Regions from separate parts of the Streptomyces sp. NBC_01352 genome, predicted to be linked through region 2. Evidence: riboswitches for the same ligand, from Rfam matches in the RefSeq annotation. Region 2 holds a riboswitch; the other holds the start of a gene.

Region 1 (8,733 bases), 1.9 Mb from region 2:
CGCTCGGCGCGGCATTCGCGGCCTGCGAGCTCAGGGCGACCGCAGCGGCGGCTGCGGTGGTCAGCACGGTCACGCGTGCACGGCTCGGCTGCTTGGGTCGACGGTGGGACGCCACGGAGGTGAACTCCTTCTTTTGAGTGATCACCCGCTCGGAGGTTCGAGGCCAGACCCTAGTGACCTTCCCGTGATCAGTTCAAATCCTCACGAGAAAAATCTCGTCACACCCGTCATTCTTTACACTCAACTCACATGCAGTGAGGTTTGCTTGACGCTACGTTGCGTGACGGTTCCGTCAATTCGGGCATTAGGCCCGTACATTGACCTTCAGGACAATCGCTTGAGAAGCATCGCGGAAGCGACGGGACGCGCCCCCACCTTCGCCACCCCGTCGGCGACCTCGCGGTCGGTCGAGGCGACGATGACCGGACGCCCCGGCGGCTCCGCGCGCACCAGCTGGCGGATCAACTCGTCGGCGGTGACGCCCGGTTTGGAGAACAGCACCCGCACCCCGCGCGGCGGCGCCAAGAGCACCGGCGCGGCCAGCTCGGCCCCGTCGAAGACACACGTCACCTCGGCGCCGGTCTGCGCGGCGAGCTGGGAGAGCTGCCCGAGGAGCCTCAACCGCTGCTTCTCCAGGGGCATTTGGGGATAGCCTGTCTTGGTGACGTTGTAGCCGTCGACGACCAGATGGGCCTGCGGCAGGGCGAGGAGCTGGTCGAGGATCGCGGGGTCGTTCTCGGACAACGCCCGCGCCGCGATGTCCTTCGGGGTCATTCGTCCCGGTTCGACCGCGTCCACTGTCTCGGCCGGCCGTACGGACACCGGCGGCAGGGCGAGTTCCCGCCGCAGTCCCTGGGTCGCGTCGAGCAGGGTGTCGAGCAGCAGCCGTACGCGCATGTCCTCGACGCTGCGTCCCTCGCGGGCCGCCTTGCGGGTGGCTTCCAAGGCCGCCTCCGCCTCGCCGAGCCGTGACTTGAGCCGCCGGGACTCGCTCTCCGCGGCGGACACCTGGGCCTGCCCCTCCGCGCGCAGGGTCTCCATCTCGGCGTGCAGCTTGCGCAGGGCCGCCTCGCCGCGCTTGACGTCGCTGACGGCGGCGCGCAGCTTGCGGTGCAGCGAGTCCGCTTCCTTCTTGGCCGAATCCAGCTCGGTGCGCAGCCGCTCGGTCTCGCTCCGGGTCTGCTCACGGGCCCGGTCGAGCTCCTCGCGCAGCCGCTCCAGTTCGGCCCTGCTCTCCTCGTCGGCGCGTTCGGCGTAGGCCCGCTGGGCCTCCTCGCCGGCCGCGGTCACGAGCTTCACCCAGCCGGTGGGCCGCAGTACGTAGGCCGCGGCCGCCACGTCGAGCGGGTCCGCGGCCGGGGGCGGCGAGCCGGAGTCCAGGGCGCCGGAGAGCTCCGGCTGTGTCTCTCTGAACTTCTCCCCGATGCGCTGCCGGAACAGCGGATCGGTCTCCAGGGCGGCCGCCATGGCGTTGCCGGCGAACTTGGCCCGCCGGTTCGGCGCGAACCGGGCGTACTGTCGTAGCTGCGCGGGCAGTTCGCCGACGGTCAGCCCGCCGAACCCGTCCGAGACGATCTGTACGACCCTGCGGCGCACGCCGTCGGGCAGCGGACGGTCGAGCACCTCAGCGGCGCCGTCGCCCGGCCCCCCGCCTGCGGTCTCCACCATCCTCACCCCATCGCCTGTGCGGGGCCCGCTCCCTCAGGAGCCGGCGCCCGGCCTGTCCACGAGTTCCACCTGATCCACGGCGTTGCACCAGCGGCAGCGCACCGACTCGATGGTCTCACTGACCACGTCGCGCTCCTCGACCTTCGGCTCACCGGCCAGGTCGAGGTGGACGTACTCGACCACCTTCGACGAGCGGGTCACGTCGAAGCGCGTGAGGTTGCCGCAGAGGGTGCAGCGCCACCGCGTCGAGGCAGTCGGCAGGGGAACCGTCATCGTGGCTGTTCGCCTTCCTTCTTGTTCCTTCTAGTGTCCGTGACGCGCCGGGCACCCCGGTGCGTGTGGCTCGTTACCCTACGGCCTGGCGGGTACTCGCCGCTCCGCCGTCCACAGCGGCGAGGCGGTCCGTGCCGTTCGGTCCCCTTGCGTCATGCTCTGTGTTCATGATCGGCAACTGGAGCGGGACGGTCGGCAGGGCGGTCGGGGCGGTCCGGCGGCCGTCGGCGCCGATGACGTACGGGCTGATCACCGTGTGCTGTCTGCTCTTCCTGGCCGGCCCGGCCTCGGGGCTCAATCCGTCGTACGGCTCCGGCGACGCCCTGCTCGCGGGGCAGCGGGCCTATTTCCACCGCTGGGGCGTGGTGCCCGCCGAACTGTTCGAGGGCTCGGCGCGGGCCGCGCTCACCCCCGCCACGGCCCTCTTCGTCCACGGCAGCTGGGTCCATCTGCTGGGCAACATGCTCTTCCTCTACGTCTTCGGCGTGCTGACCGAGGAACGGATGGGCCGCTTCCAGTTCACTCTCTTCTATCTGGGCTGCGGCTACCTGGCCCTGCTGGCCTACGCGGCCGCCAACGCCGACTCCGAGCAGTCCCTGGTCGGCGCGTCCGGGGCGATCTCGGCGGTCCTCGGCGCGTTCCTGTACCTGTTCCCCGGAGCCCGTGTCACCAGTCTCCTGCCGTTCCTCTTCTTCCTCCCGCTGCGCTTCCCGGCCTGGGTCGTCCTGCCCTTCTGGGCCGCCCTCCAATGGCTGGCCGCGGGCCGGGCCGGCCAGGGCCCCGGCGTGGCCTACCTGGCGCACCTGGTGGGCTTCGGCCTGGGGCTCACGTTCGCGTGGGTGCGCTTCGGGCGTGCGACTAGAGTGAAGGCCGCCCCAGCTCCGTCCCCCGAGGGAGAGAACCAGCCGTGATCACCGCGATCGTCCTCATCAAGACCAGCGTGGACCGGATCCCCGAGATCGCGGAGTCGATCGCGGCGCTGGAGAACGTCAGTGAGGTGTTCTCCGTGACCGGCACGTACGACCTGATCGCGATGGTCCGGGTGAAGCGGCACGAGGATCTCGCGGAGGTCATTCCCGGGCACATCAGCAAGATCCCGGGCGTGGAGGGGACGGACACGCACGTGGCGTTCCGGACGTACTCGCAGCACGACCTGGAGGCGGCGTTCGCGATCGGGCTCGACAGCTAGGGCCTCGGCACTGGTACCGCGGCCCTAGGACTGCTTACTGCTTCAGCGCGAGGACGGTGATGCCGTCGGCGGTCGCGGCATAGACGCGTCCGTCGCGGACGACCGGGCTCTGGGTGCCGACGGACGCTCCGCCCTCGACCCGCTTCTGCCAGGTCCGCCTGCCCTGACGGTCCAGGCCGTAGAGCGTCGCGCCCCGGCGTGCGTAGAGCGTGCCGCCGGCGACCGTCGGATCGCTGTACTGGTTCCCCTCGTCGTCGAACCGGAAGGCCCACGCCCTGGATCCGTCGGCCGGGTCCAGGGCGACGACCTCGTAGTCGGTCGCGGAGACACCGAGACCGCCGAAGGCGACACAGCTGAAGTAGCGGCTGCCGTACAGCATCTCGTCGGCCACGTGCCACAGGGCCTTTCCGGACCGGCTGATGCCGTGCAGGGACCGCTCGCCGCCCGACCCGACCAGCAGCGTGTCCCCGACCAGCGTGGGCCGCCCGGTGTCCGAGCCTGCCCGCGTCGCCCAGAGCCGCTTCCCGGTCTTCGCGTCCAGGGCCTGCACCTCGTCGCCGAAGGTGCCGACGTAGACCACCGAGTCCGCCACCGTGGGTTCGCTGGTGGGCGCCGCTCCGGTCGGCGTGCTCCAGCGCACGCTGCCGTCGGGCGCGTACGCCCGCACCCCGCCCTCGTCCGACGAAGAGGCGTAGGACACCAGGACCAGTCCGCCCGCGGCCACCGGGACCTGGCTGTTCGCGGCGACCGGCTTGGTCCAGCGCACCTTGCCGCCCCGGCCGAGCGCGCAGAGCTCCAAGGCGCCGTCCTGTCCGTCGAACAGCAGGCAGTACATGCCGTCGGCGGTGGCCAGCGGGGACATGACCTCGCCGCCCAGTGCGGTGCGCCAGACACTCCGGCCGTTCAGGTCCACGGCGTGCAGCGAGCGGTCCGCGCCCCCGACGTACACCCGCCTGCCGTCGGGCGACAGCGCGGCACAGGGCCCGTGTCCTCCGCCCAGTCCCTCGACCTTGTACTGCCAGCCCACCTGAGGTGTTCCCGCCGCGGAGGACGGGGCCGGGGTGCCGGATCCGCCCGCGGCCCCTGCCTTGCCGTCCGAGGAGTCCCGCAGCAGCAGCCAGCCGCCGAGGCCACCGGCCGCCACCACTCCCGCGCCACCGGTCAGCGCCCCCAGCAGCCGTCGCCGCGAGGGCGGCCGCGGCGGGGCCTGTGCGACCTCCGGTAAGTCCGTGACGGTCACGGGCGCCACGTACTCGACCCGGCTCTCCCGCTCCTTCGACCCGTGCTCCGGGATCCAGCGCTCACCGCCCCCGACGGAGGCGGCCCCTCCCCCGGGACCGGCCGCGTACCACCCCGACCGCAGGCCCTCGCGCAGCGAACGCGCGCCGTGCCCCGTGGCCGCGACCACGTCCGCGGGCGTCGGCCGGGCGCCCGGATCGTCCCGCAGACACGCCTCCACCAGCGGCAGATGGTCCTTCGGTACGGCGGACAGGTCGACGTCCCCGGTCAGGATCCGCAGCAGGACGACCGAGTCCTGTCCCTCGCCGAACGGCTCCTTGCCGCCGGACGCGTAGGCGAGCACCGCGCCCAGCGAGAAGACGTCGCTGGCCGGCCCCACGTGGGCACCGTTGCGGATCTGCTCGGGCGAGACATAGCCGACCGAACCGACGACCACCCCGGTCCGGGTCAGCGCCGTCCCTTCCAGGGCCCGGACGATCCCGAAGTCGATCACTCGGGGTCCGTCCTGCGCCAGCAGGATGTTGGAGGGCTTGAGGTCCCGGTGCACCAGCCCCTTGGCGTGGATCGCGGCGAGCGCCTCGGCGAGCGCGGCCGCCAGCAGCCGTACCGCGTCTGCCGTCAGGGGGCCGCCGTCGAACACCGCGTCCCGCAGGTTCGGCCCGTCGACGAACTCGGTGGCCATCCACGGCCGCGGGGCCTCGGTGTCCGCGTCCACGACCCGCGCGGTGTACGTCCCCGCCCCGCCGACGGTCTGCGCGGCCCGCACCTCGTGCCGGAACCGCGCCCGGAAGGTCCGGTCCTCCGCATGCTCGGCCCGCACCACCTTCACGGCCAGCCGCGGCCCGCGCCGCGCCTCGGCGAGATACACCTCGCCCATGCCGCCGGACCCGAGTCTGCCCAGGACCTCATAGGGCCCGATGGCCCGAGGATCCGTCTCGCGCAGCTCCTGCACCCCGTGTCCCCCTACGTCGTACGGCTGCCGAGAGGGAGCGTATACGCGCTGGTGGACGTCAGTCCCTCAGACGGCCGGTACGCAGCGGCCGTCCTCCGTCCGGTACGTCCACTTCGCGCCGTCCCGGACCAGTTCCTTCACGGCGCCGACGAAACGCTCCACGTGCTCGTCGGGTGTGCCCGCGCCGAAGCTCACCCGGATCGCGTTGAGGGACTTCTCGCCGGGCGCGGCCTCGGGGGCACCGCACTCACCCTGGCTCCGGGGGTCACTGCCGAGCAGCGTGCGCACCAGCGGGTGGGCGCAGAAGAGGCCGTCGCGGACGCCGATGCCGTACTCGGCGGAGAGCGCGGCGGCGAAGTGGGAGCTGTTCCAGCCCTCGACGACGAAGGAGATCACGCCGACCCGCGGGGCGTCGTCGCCGAAGAGGGAGAGGACCCTGACCTCGGGGACCTCGGCGAGACCCGCGCGGACCGTGTCGATCAGGTGCTGTTCCCGGGCCACCAGCGTGTCGAAGCCGGCCTCGGTGAGGGCCTTGCAGGCGGAGGCGATGGCGTAGACGCCGATGACGTTGGGCGAGCCGGCCTCGTGGCGGGCGGCGCTCTCGTGCCACTCCACGTCCACTCCCCCGTCCTGGCGCCGCGTGACCTTGCGGCTGGCTCCGCCGCCCGCGAGGTACGGCTCTGCCGCGCGCAGCCAGTCGGCACGGCCGGCCAGGACGCCGGAGCCGAAGGGGGCGTACAGCTTGTGCCCGGAGAAGGCGACCCAGTCGACGTCGAGGTCCTGGACCGACACCGGGTGGTGCGGGGCCAGTTGGGCGGCGTCCAGGACGATCCGGGCGCCGTGCGCGTGCGCTGCGGCCGCGAGCTCCCGTACGGGCCACAGCTCACCGGTGACGTTCGAGGCGCCGGTCACGCAGACCAGGGCCGGGCCGTGCGGGTCGCGGTCGGCGAGGGCGCGCTCCAGGGTCGCCACCGCCTGGCGCGGGGTGCGCGGGGCGTCGAGGTAGCTGACGCGGGCGTCCTGCCAGGGCAGCAGCGAGGCGTGGTGCTCGGTCTCGAAGACGAAGACCTGGCAGTCGGCCGGGAGCGCGGCGGCCAGCAGGTTGAGCGAGTCGGTGGTGGACCGGGTGAAGACCACCTGGTCGTCGGCTCGGCAGTCGAGGAACTCGGCGACCGTCGTGCGGGCGTTCTCGAAGAGGTCGGTGGACAGCTGGGAGAGGTAGCCGGCGCCCCGGTGGACGCTGCCGTAGTACGGGGCGTAGGCCGCCACGTCGTCCCACACGCGCTGCAGCGCCGGCGCGCTGGCCGCGTAGTCGAGCGCGGCATAGGTGACCTCGCCGCCGGTGACGAGCGGGACGGTGACATCCCGGCCCAGAACGGGCAACGCCCCCGAAATGTCACTGCAGACGGACTGGGCGGCGGCAACGCTGGAGACAGACATGGCGAACTCCCGTGAGAGGCAGGTGGAATCACCGCGCGAGCGGACCTGGCTCAGCGCTGGAGAAGGTGAAAAGGGGTGTGCGGAGGCGGGGCTCTGCGGCCCTATCGCATTCGCTTGCTCACGGAAGGCTCCCTCGACGACCAGGACCCCTGGTACTGCGCTCGTTCAAGAGCCGCGAGGGGTCCGCGCTTGCCGTAGGCCTTGCTGCCCACGACCTGGTCTTCACCCGGGGCACCCCGCCACGGACGGAGGGTTGCCGGACAGTCGGCCGGGGCCTCATGACTGTCACTCATGACCTGGTTGAAAAACGTACGCGAAGTGATCGCGGTCCCGCAACCCGAGTCCGGATCGCGGGACAACACGACGTGCGGTGCTACGCGTTGCTGGCCGCCACCCACCGCTCCAGCGTCCGCTTGGCCGCGCCCGAGTCGATCGACTCGGCTGCCTTGGCCATACCGACCCCGAGCTGCTCGGCCAGCGGCGCCCCGGTCGGCTCCAACGCCACCAGCGCCGCAGCCGAGTTCAGCAGTACGGCGTCCCGCACCGGCCCCGTCTCGCCGTCCAGCAGCCGCCGGGCGACCTCGGCGTTGTACGACGCGTCGGCGCCCCGCAGGGCTTCCACCGGCACCAGCTCGAGGCCGACGTCCCGCGGGTCGAAGGCCTCCTCGGCGACCTTGCCGTCGCGCACCACCCACACCCGGGAGGTGGCCGTGGTGGTCAGCTCGTCCAGGCCGTCGTCGCCGCGGAACACCAGTGCGGAGGAGCCGCGCTCGGCCAGTACACCGGCGATGAGCCCCGCCATCCGGGTGTCGAAGCAGCCGATCGCCGAGGCGGTGACCTTGGCGGGGTTGGTCAGCGGCCCGAGGAGGTTGAAGGAGGTCGGGATGCCGAGGTCCCGCCGGACCGCGCCGACGAATCGCATCGAGGGGTGGAACTTGGCCGCGAAGCAGAAGGTGATCCCGGCCTCCTCCACCACCCGCGCGACCCCTTCGGGCGACAGGTCCAGGTTGATGCCGAGCTTCTCCAGCACGTCGGACGACCCGCTCGCCGAGGACGAGGCCCGGTTGCCGTGCTTGACGACCTTCGCCCCGGTACCCGCGATCACGATGGCGGACATCGTCGAGATGTTGACCGTCTTGGCCCGGTCGCCGCCCGTACCGACGATGTCGACGGCGGGACCCGGGATGTCCAGCGGCTGCGCGTGCGCGTACATCGCCTCGACGAGACCGTTGATCTCCTCGACGGTCTCGCCCTTGGCCCGCAGCGCCACCATGAAGCCCGCGATCTGGGCGTCCGAGGCCTCGCCGCTCATGAAGCGGTCCATCGCCCAGGCCGTGTCGCCGGCGCTCAGGTCCCGCCCGCCGAGCAGTGCGCTCAGTACCTCGGGCCAGGAACGGTCCGCCGCGGTGTCGCCTCCAGCGGGGGTCACAGCGCTCATAAGCCGCTCCTGGGTGTAGTCCCGTCCGACGGGACGCGAATCTCGACGGGGTCCACCCTATCCAGCGACGGGCACGGCAAAGGGCCCCGTCCGGTCTTCGGACGGGGCCCTTCTCCAGCTCTACCGCGCGTGGCGAGCGCAGCGATCAGTGGTGGCCGTGGCCGCTCGTGATCTCCTTGTACTCCTCGACGGTCGGCTTGGGGATCTGGGCCTCTTCGCCGTAGTACGCCTCGCTCAGCTTGGCGCGCAGCTTCTCGGAGCCCTTCACCTTGCGCTCGACGCCGTTCTCGTCGACCGTCGGGCCGATCTGCGCCGGCACGTACTGCTCGTGCGCGGTGAGCGTGTGCAGCGCGTCCTGGCTGAGCGGCTCGTGCACCTCGATGAACTCACCGTGCGGCAGGCGCTTGATGATGCCCGACTCGCGGCCGTGCAGCACCTTGTCCTTGTCCCGGCGCTGGAGGCCGAGGCAGATCCGCTTGGTGATGACGAACGCGAGGACCGGGGCGACGAAGAACGCGATCCGTACGAACCAGG
Region 2 (8,733 bases):
CTCGATGCGGTGCTTGCGCTCCTTGAGCTCGACCTCGGTCGCGGCACCGGCCTTGATGACGGCCACGCCGCCCGCGAGCTTCGCCAGGCGCTCCTGGAGCTTCTCGCGGTCGTAGTCGGAGTCGCTGTTCTCGATCTCGGCGCGGATCTGGTTGACCCGGCCCTGAACCTGCTCGGAGGAGCCGGCACCGTCGACGATGGTGGTCTCGTCCTTGGTGATGACGACCTTGCGGGCACGGCCCAGAAGGTCGATCGAGGTGTTCTCCAGCTTGAGGCCGACCTCCTCGGAGATGACCTCGCCGCCGGTGAGGATGGCGATGTCGTTCAGCATCGCCTTGCGGCGGTCACCGAAGCCCGGAGCCTTGACGGCGACGGACTTGAAGGTGCCACGGATCTTGTTGACGACCAGGGTCGACAGGGCCTCGCCCTCGACGTCCTCGGCGATGATCAGCAGCGGCTTGCCCGACTGCATGACCTTCTCGAGGAGCGGGAGCAGGTCCTTGACGGAACCGATCTTGGAGTTGGCGATCAGGATGTACGGGTCGTCGAGCGACGCCTCCATACGCTCCATGTCGGTCGCGAAGTACGCCGAGATGTAGCCCTTGTCGAAGCGCATACCCTCGGTGAGCTCAAGCTCGAGACCGAAGGTCTGGGACTCCTCGACGGTGATGACGCCTTCCTTGCCGACCTTGTCCATCGCCTCGGCGATGAGCTCGCCGATCTGGGTGTCGGCGGCGGAGATGGAGGCCGTGGAGGCGATCTGCTCCTTGGTCTCGACGTCCTTGGCCTGCTCGAGCAGGGCACCGGAGACGGCCTCGACGGCCTTCTCGATACCGCGCTTGAGGGCCATGGGGTTGGCGCCGGCGGCTACGTTGCGCAGACCCTCGCGCACGAGCGCCTGGGCGAGCACGGTCGCCGTGGTCGTTCCGTCGCCGGCGACGTCGTCCGTCTTCTTGGCGACTTCCTTGACCAGCTCGGCGCCGATCTTCTCGTACGGGTCCTCGAGCTCGATCTCCTTGGCGATGGAAACACCATCGTTGGTGATCGTGGGCGCGCCCCACTTCTTCTCGAGGACGACGTTGCGGCCCTTGGGGCCAAGGGTGACCTTGACGGCGTCGGCGAGCTGGTTCATCCCGCGCTCGAGACCGCGCCGTGCCTCCTCGTCGAACGCGATGATCTTGGCCATGTGAAGTGGTCCTCCCGGACAGGGGGTGGATTTCTCCGGACCGCGCTGGCGCCCGCGACGGACGGCCTGCCTGCCTCGTGGTTCCTTGCCCCACATGGCCTGCGGGCCTCACCGACCCGGTCCTCGTTGTCACTCTCACCTTCAGAGTGCTAACGCCAATGATTAGCACTCGCCCCTGTCGAGTGCAAGCGCCTCTCGGAGGTCGGCACCGCGGCGCGGACCCGGCGCCGGACATGCCGAAGGGCTCGTAACCCATGACTCCCCATGGGATACGAGCCCTCCGAAGAACAGAAGAACGTCGCTGTCAGTCGGCGCGTGCTTCAGCCGGTCGCCAGTCGGACCATGTCCGCCTGCGGCCCTTTCTGGCCCTGCGAGATCTCGAAATCAACCCGCTGGCCTTCCTCCAGGGTGCGGTAGCCGTCCATCTGAATCGCGCTGTAGTGGACGAAAACATCCGCACCACCGTCGACCGCGATGAAGCCGTACCCCTTCTCCGCGTTGAACCACTTGACGGTGCCCTGAGCCATGCCTAACTCCCCTATTACTGGCCCTTGCACAGATCCACACTTCGCGGATCCGGGTCAGACCTCACCCCCCACATGGTTGGGGGCGTGCGCCGGAACGCGTCGACCGCGGCCGAATGTATCTGTCCAACTGCCGTCTGCAACAGGTCAATCGGACGAGAATTCTGGACGCGCACGGTCCGGAATGTGGTGAGAATTCACCCGAATTCAGGGCAAGTCGGGCCCCACAAAAAGCACAAAAGCCGCGAAAGAAGCACACACTTTGGCTACTTCTTGTCGGGTGCAAGGTTGAATTCAAGGGCTTACGACCCGCAGGTCGGCATCGCGTTCCCCAACTGTACCGCGCTCAACCACATTGAATTGCCCCCTCCGCTTCTCTCACGGAGGGGGCAATTCGTTGAACTCTCAGTTACCGACGTTACCGACGGTAATGATCAGCCTCCGGCGACGGCCGGAATGATGGACACGCCGGCACCGTCCGGGGTCGCGGTCTCCAGTCCCTGCTCGAAGCGGACGTCGTCGTCGTTCACGTACACGTTGACGAACCGACGCAGCTTGCCCTGGTCGTCGAGCACACGGGCGGCGATACCGGTGTGGTTCTTCTCCAGGTCACTGATGACCTCGGCGAGGGTGCCCCCCTCGGCGGCGACCTCGGCCTTGCCGCCGGTGTAGGTGCGCAGGATGGTGGGGATGCGGACGGTAACGCTCACGATGTGACCTCCGGTCAGGTAAGCGCCCTGAAGGGGCGCGGGGAACTGCGCGACCAGCCCCCACTGGCCCGCAGACGAACGCAACTACGCGAGACCAGCCTCACGGAACGACTCCAGGTTCGGGCGAATCGTCGCAGTAAGCCCCGTACCCGCCACCGCATCCAACGTCTTCAGCCCGTCGCCGGTGTTCAGCACGACCGTGGTCAACGTCGGGTCCAGCAGCCCGTTCTCGATCAGCTTCTTCGCGACGCCGACCGTCACACCACCGGCGGTCTCCGCGAAGATGCCCTCGGTCCGCGCGAGGAGCTTGATCGCGTCGACGACCTGCTCGTCGTTGACGTCCTCCACCGCACCGCCCGTACGCCGCGCGATGTCGAGGACGTACGGCCCGTCTGCCGGGTTGCCGATGGCCAGCGACTTGGCGATGGTGTTCGGCTTCTGCGGCCGCACGACGTCGTGCCCGGCCTTGTAGGCGACGGACACCGGCGAGCAGCCCTCGGCCTGCGCACCGAAGATCTTGTACGGCTTGTCCTCGACGAGTCCGAGCTCGATCAGCTCCTTCAGACCCTTGTCGATCTTCGTGAGCTGCGAGCCGGAGGCGATCGGCACGACCAGCTGGTCCGGCAGCTGCCAGCCGAGCTGCTCGCAGATCTCGTACGCCAGGGTCTTGGAGCCCTCGGCGTAGTACGGCCGCAGGTTGACGTTGACGAAGCCCCAGCCCTCGCCGGCCGGGTCGCCGATCAGCTCGGAGCAGAAGCGGTTCACGTCGTCGTAGTTGCCCTCGATGCCGACGAGCTCGCCGCCGTAGATCGCGGCCATGACGACCTTGCCCTGCTCCAGGTCGTGCGGGATGAACACGCAGGAGCGGAAGCCGGCGCGGGCCGCCGCGGCGCCCACCGCACCGGCCAGGTTGCCCGTGGAGGAGCAGGAGAGGGTGGTGAAGCCGAAGGCGCGGGCGGCCTCGATGGCCTGGGCGACGACGCGGTCCTTGAAGGAGTGCGTCGGGTTGCCGGAGTCGTCCTTGACGAAGAGCTTGCCGGCGTCGACACCCAGCTCGCGGGCGAGGTTGTCGGCCTTGACTAGCTTGGTCCAGCCGGGGTTGATGTTGGGCTTGTCCGCCACGTCGGCCGGGACGGGCAGCAGCGGCGCGTAGCGCCAGATGTTCGCGGGTCCCGCCTCGATCTGCTTGCGGAGCTCCTCCGTGTCGTATGCGGAGAAGTCGTACGCGATCTCGAGCGGGCCGAAACACTCCTCGCACGCGAAGACCGGGCCGAGGGGCACGCGGTGGCCGCATTCGCGGCAGCTGAGCGCTGCGGCGGGGCCGAGGTCGACGGGGGAGTCCGCGGGGACGTTCGCGGTGGTGTCCGTGGTGCTTGCAACAGTCTGCGCAGCCATGTGAGGCGAGGCCCTTTCTCCTCATCTTCCTCACGACGCATCTCGCCGTGAGACGGATTTGGCACCTTCCCTAGCCGGGGAGCCTCGCAAAAACGATCGTCACTGATCGCCACGAGACCGGCTGGAGGGTTGCCGGGGCTTCATCGGGCCGTATCCCTCTGCCCCTCTGGATGAGCGGTATGTAGTTGTTGATCGTTGAAACGGAACGCCGACCCCGACATGCGATGGTCATCAGCGTTGTTCAAGACTGTAACCGAAGGCCAGGACAGTTGAGATAGCCGTCCGAACCGCGAGATGGATCACATGTTCCACCAAGAGGCATGGATCACACGCTCGCCGAGAGAACGCAGAGGAGCCGCGCACCGTGCTGAATGAGGTCGAGCGTTGGCTGAGCACTCGCTCCTGGTCTAAGACCGATCGCCCGCTCCACAAGATCCTGGCAGCGAAACGCGCCACGCGACAGTCGGTCAGTGTCGTGCTGCCCGCGCTCAACGAGGAGGAGACGGTCGGTGACATCGTCGCCGTGATCCGTCACGACCTCATGCAACAGGTCCCGCTCGTCGACGAGATCGTCGTCGTCGACTCGGGATCGACCGACCGCACCTCCGAGGTGGCAGCCGCCGCGGGGGCCCGGGTCGTCCACCGCGACGACATACTCCCCCGCATACCGATCGCCCCCGGCAAGGGCGAGGTGCTCTGGCGCTCGCTCCTGGCCACCAACGGCGACATCATCTGCTTCATCGACGCCGACCTGAAGGAGTTCTCCTCCGACTTCGTCTCCGGGATCGTGGGGCCGCTGCTCACCGAACCCGGGGTCCAGCTGGTCAAGGGGATGTACGACCGTCCCCTCGGCGGCGCTGCCGGTCAGGGCGGCCGGGTCACCGAACTGATGGCCCGCCCGCTGCTGAACATGCACTGGCCGCAGCTGGCCGGTTTCGTACAGCCGCTCGGCGGTGAGTACGCGGCCCGCCGCTCGCTCCTGGAACAGCTCCCCTTCCCGGTGGGCTACGGCGTGGAGCTGGGCATGCTGGTCGACGCCCTGCACCTGGTGGGCCTCGACGCGCTCGCCCAGGTCGACGTCGGGGTGCGCAAGCACCGCCACCAGGACGGCCAGGCACTGGGCCGCATGTCCGCCGCGATCTACCGCACGGCCCAGCTCCGGCTGGCCCGCGGGCACCTGATCCGTCCCTCCCTCACCCAGTTCGAACGGGGCGAGGACGGCTTCGAGCCGCGCACCTACTCCGTGGACACGGAGGAGCGGCCGCCGATGGTGGAGATCGCGGAGTACGCGCATCGAAAGGTCGCCTGACCGGGTGTGTTCCGGCGTCCGAGGGCCGTACGAAGGCCGTACAGGGGCCGTATACGGCCCTCGGAGCCGCCCGAACGTTTGATTGTTTCCGGGCCGGGCTAGGTTGTGGCGTATGGCTTCAACGCAGGCTGCTCGGAGTGCTGAGGTACTCGTCGCGTCCAACCGCGGCCCGGTTTCGTACGAGGTGCGCCCAGACAGCACGGGCGGCACGCTCCACGCCAAACGGGGTGGCGGCGGGCTGGTCTCGGGACTGTCCGCCATCGGGTCCGACGCGGGCACGCTGTGGGTGTGCTCGGCGCTCGGCGACGGCGACCGCGAGGCGGTACGGCGCGGCGTCGGCGAGCCGGGCGTCCGCATGCTCGACATCCCTGCCGACGTGCACGCCGACGCGTACAACGGCATCGCCAACTCCGTGCTGTGGTTCGTCCACCACATGCTGTACCAGACCCCGCTGGAGCCGGTCTTCGACGCGGAGTTCCGGCGGCAGTGGGCGTCGTACGAGACGTACAACCGCGCGTTCGCCGAGGCGCTGGCGGAGGAGGCGGCCGAGGGCGCGGCGGTGATGGTGCAGGACTACCACCTGTGCCTGGTGCCGGGCATGCTCCGCGAGCTGCGGCCGGACCTGCGGATCAGCCATTTCTCGCACACACCGTGGGCGCCGGCGGACTACTTCCAGCTGCTGCCGGACGACATCCGCTCGCGGCTGGTGTGGGGGATGCTCGGGGCGGACCGGCTGGGGTTCCTGACCTCGCGGTGGGCGCGGGCGTTCATGGACTGCGCGAACGGGATCGACCCCGAGCGGGTCACCGCGTACACCCCGATCCCGAGCAAACCCCAGTACATCGAGCACACCCTCACGCGCCTCTCGCCGCTGCGCAGGACCTTGATCGGCGTGCACGGCCTCGGTGCCGACGCGGATTTCCTGCGCGCCCGCTCGCACGAGCCGGACGTCGAGGAGCGCATGGCGGCCCTCCGCGAGGAGATCGGCGAAGGCCGCAGGACGATCGTCCGGGTCGACCGGACCGAGCTGTCGAAGAACATCGTGCGGGGACTGTTGGCGTACCGGCAGCTGCTCGACGATCACCCCGAGTGGCGCGAGCGGGTGGTGCACGTGGCGTTCGCGTACCCGTCCCGCCAGGATCTCGCCGTGTACCGGGAGTACATGGCGGAGGTGCGGCGGCTGGCGGACGAGATCAACGCGGCGTACGGCACGCCGGGCTGGACCCCGGTCCTGCTCCACCTGAAGGACGACTTCGCCCGCTCCCTGGCCGCGTACCGCCTCGCCGACGTGGCTCTCGTCAACCCCATCCGGGACGGCATGAACCTCGTCGCGAAGGAGGTGCCGGTGGTCTCCGACGAGGGGTGCGCGCTGGTGCTGTCGCGGGAGGCGGGAGCGTACTGGGAGCTGGGCGAGGACGCGATCGTGGTCAACCCGTACGACGTCCTGCAGACCGCCCGCGCCCTGCACGAAGGTCTGTCCATGGGGCCGGCGGAGCGGGCGGAGCGCGCCAAGAGGCTGGTGGCGGCCGCCACCGCGCTGCCGCCGGCCCAGTGGTTCCTGGAGCAGCTGCGGGCGCTGCGGGACGTTCAGCCGAGCTGATCCGCGAGCCTCCGCAGCAGGCGTACGACGCCCTCCGGACCGTCCACCACCAGGTCCGCCCGCTCCCGCAGCTCGGTGACCTCGTCGCTGCCGCTGCAGACCAGCAGGCCCGGGGTGCCCTCGGTGCGGAGTTTCTCGACGGCGGCGAAGGCGGGGAGATCGCCGAGGTCGTCGCCGGCGTAGAGGACCGACGTGGCGTCGATCTCACGCACGTACTCCAGGAGGGCGACGCCCTTGTCCATCCCCGGCGGACGGAGTTCGAGGACGAGCCGGCCGGGCTCGACGATCAGGCCGTGGCGGGTGGCCAGCTCGGTGAGGGGGTCGCGCAGGACCTCGAACGCGGCCTGCGGATCGGCGGCCCGCCGGGTGTGCACGGCGACCGCGCGCCCCTTCTCCTCGACCCACGCCCCCTGCCCGACACCGGCCCCGTCGAGCACGCCCGGCAGCTCGGCGAGGGCGGCGGCGACACCGGGGTGGGGGGCTGGGGCGCTGACGGTTCCCGTACGGGCGTCCCAGCGCTCGGCGCCGTAATGCCCGAGGACGACGAGGTGCTCCAGCCCCGGAACCCCGGCGAAGCCCCCGTTCCGAACGGCCACCGCGGCCGGGCGGCCGGTGACCACGGCGACGGCGGCGACCTTCGGAGCGAGTGCGGCCAGCGCGGGTACGGCGGCCGGGTGGGCCTGGGCCTGGTCTGGATCCGCCACGATCGGGGCGAGGGTGCCGTCGAAGTCGACGGCGACGACCGCGCGCCCGGGTCGAGCGAGGAGGGTGTCGAGCCCGTCCCGCCCTGCGGGCGTCGCAGGTGTCGGCAGAGGGTCAGTGACGTCCATGAGTTCGACCTTACCGGCGCTTCCCCACCCCCTGGGGGCTCCGCCCCCAGACCCCCGGCCTTCGCCCACCCACCACCCGACTCGGTCGGATGAGAGGTCAACCTTTCAAGAAACCGAGACGGGCGGTGGGTGGGCATAGGCCGGGGGTCCAGGGGGCGGAGCCCCCTGGTACGGGGCCGACAGGGGCGGCGCCCCTACCGCTCCGCCCGCCGTGCGTCCCGTACCCGCCGCAACCTGTTCACCGTCACCGGGTCGAACGCCAACGCCCGCGCATCGTCCAGCAACGCGTTCAGCAGCTGGTAGTAGCGCACCGGCGCCAGCCCCAGCTCCTCCCGTATCGCCCGCTCCTTCAGCCCGGGCCCGCTGAACCCACGCCGCTCCAGCGCGAGAATCTCCCGCTCCCTGCGATCAAGGTCCCGCTCCTCGTCCATACCCGCACGCTAGCCGCCGCCACTGACACCGGCAGGCACCGGCACCGTCACTCCGCGGTCTGCGCCGCCGCAGCCGTCGCCTGAAGCCGGCTCAGCACGGTCGCCGGACTGCCCCCGGACGCCACGGCCTGCCCGATGCCCTTCTTCACGGCCGCGCTGACCTGCGCCCAGGACGTCTCCCCCACCGGATACGTCTCGGACAGCGGCAGCTCGTCGAGGAACGGCTTGAGGTCGGCGTCCTGCTTCGCCGCGCTCATGACCGCGGAGGCGGAGTTGGTGACCGGGAGCAGGTCGTACTCCCGGGAGAAGGCGAGGACGTTCTTCTCGCTGTAGACGAAGTCGAGGAAGTCGCCGATCTGCTCGGCGTGCCCGTTCTCCTTGAAGGCGGTCATCCAGTCGGCGACCCCCATGGAGAGCTTGCTCTCGCCGTTCTTGCCGGGCATCGGCACCATGCCGAACTTCACGCCCTTCTTGGCGGCCATCTTCATCAGCGAGGGGTGCCCGTTGAGCATGCCGACGTCCCCGTTCGCGAACGCGGCGAACGCGTCGGCCCGGTCGAGCTTCCCGGGCGCGACCGGCCCGGTCAGTCCCTTGGCGACGAGGTCGTTCTTCAGCCAGGTGAAGGTGCCGGTGTTCTCCGAGGAGTCGATGCTGTACGTGCCGAGCGTGTCGGTGTAACCGCCCCCGCCGCTGAGCAGCCACTGCATGGTCTCGGCCTGCGCCTCCTCCGGCCCGAGCGGCAGCGCGTA

What was found. Region 2 has a riboswitch for S-adenosylmethionine ahead of thrC (threonine synthase). Riboswitches for the same ligand answer to the same signal wherever they lie in the genome.
Region 1: another riboswitch for S-adenosylmethionine. It lies ahead of OG252_RS36525 (aminotransferase class V-fold PLP-dependent enzyme); the one in region 2 lies ahead of thrC (threonine synthase).

The regions. Positions count from the first base shown of each region.
Region 1 is NZ_CP108354.1:7,930,218-7,938,950, reverse strand. It holds gene OG252_RS36555 (C40 family peptidase) at 1-115, opposite strand, end outside; gene OG252_RS36550 (NYN domain-containing protein) at 325-1,668, opposite strand; gene OG252_RS36545 (hypothetical protein) at 1,702-1,941, opposite strand; gene OG252_RS36540 (rhomboid family intramembrane serine protease) at 2,109-2,852, shown strand; gene OG252_RS36535 (Lrp/AsnC family transcriptional regulator) at 2,849-3,130, shown strand; gene OG252_RS36530 (serine/threonine-protein kinase) at 3,165-5,321, opposite strand; gene OG252_RS36525 (aminotransferase class V-fold PLP-dependent enzyme) at 5,388-6,761, opposite strand; SAM riboswitch class IV at 6,942-7,058, opposite strand; gene trpD (anthranilate phosphoribosyltransferase) at 7,135-8,199, opposite strand; gene qcrB (cytochrome bc1 complex cytochrome b subunit) at 8,345-8,733, opposite strand, start outside.
Region 2 is NZ_CP108354.1:5,999,170-6,007,902, reverse strand. It holds gene groL (chaperonin GroEL) at 1-1,185, opposite strand, end outside; gene OG252_RS28045 (cold-shock protein) at 1,506-1,712, opposite strand; gene OG252_RS28040 (MoaD/ThiS family protein) at 2,144-2,419, opposite strand; gene thrC (threonine synthase) at 2,504-3,814, opposite strand; SAM riboswitch class I at 3,833-3,991, opposite strand; gene OG252_RS28030 (glucosyl-3-phosphoglycerate synthase) at 4,179-5,123, shown strand; gene OG252_RS28025 (alpha,alpha-trehalose-phosphate synthase (UDP-forming)) at 5,236-6,723, shown strand; gene otsB (trehalose-phosphatase) at 6,711-7,553, opposite strand; gene OG252_RS28015 (DUF3263 domain-containing protein) at 7,748-7,984, opposite strand; gene OG252_RS28010 (extracellular solute-binding protein) at 8,032-8,733, opposite strand, start outside.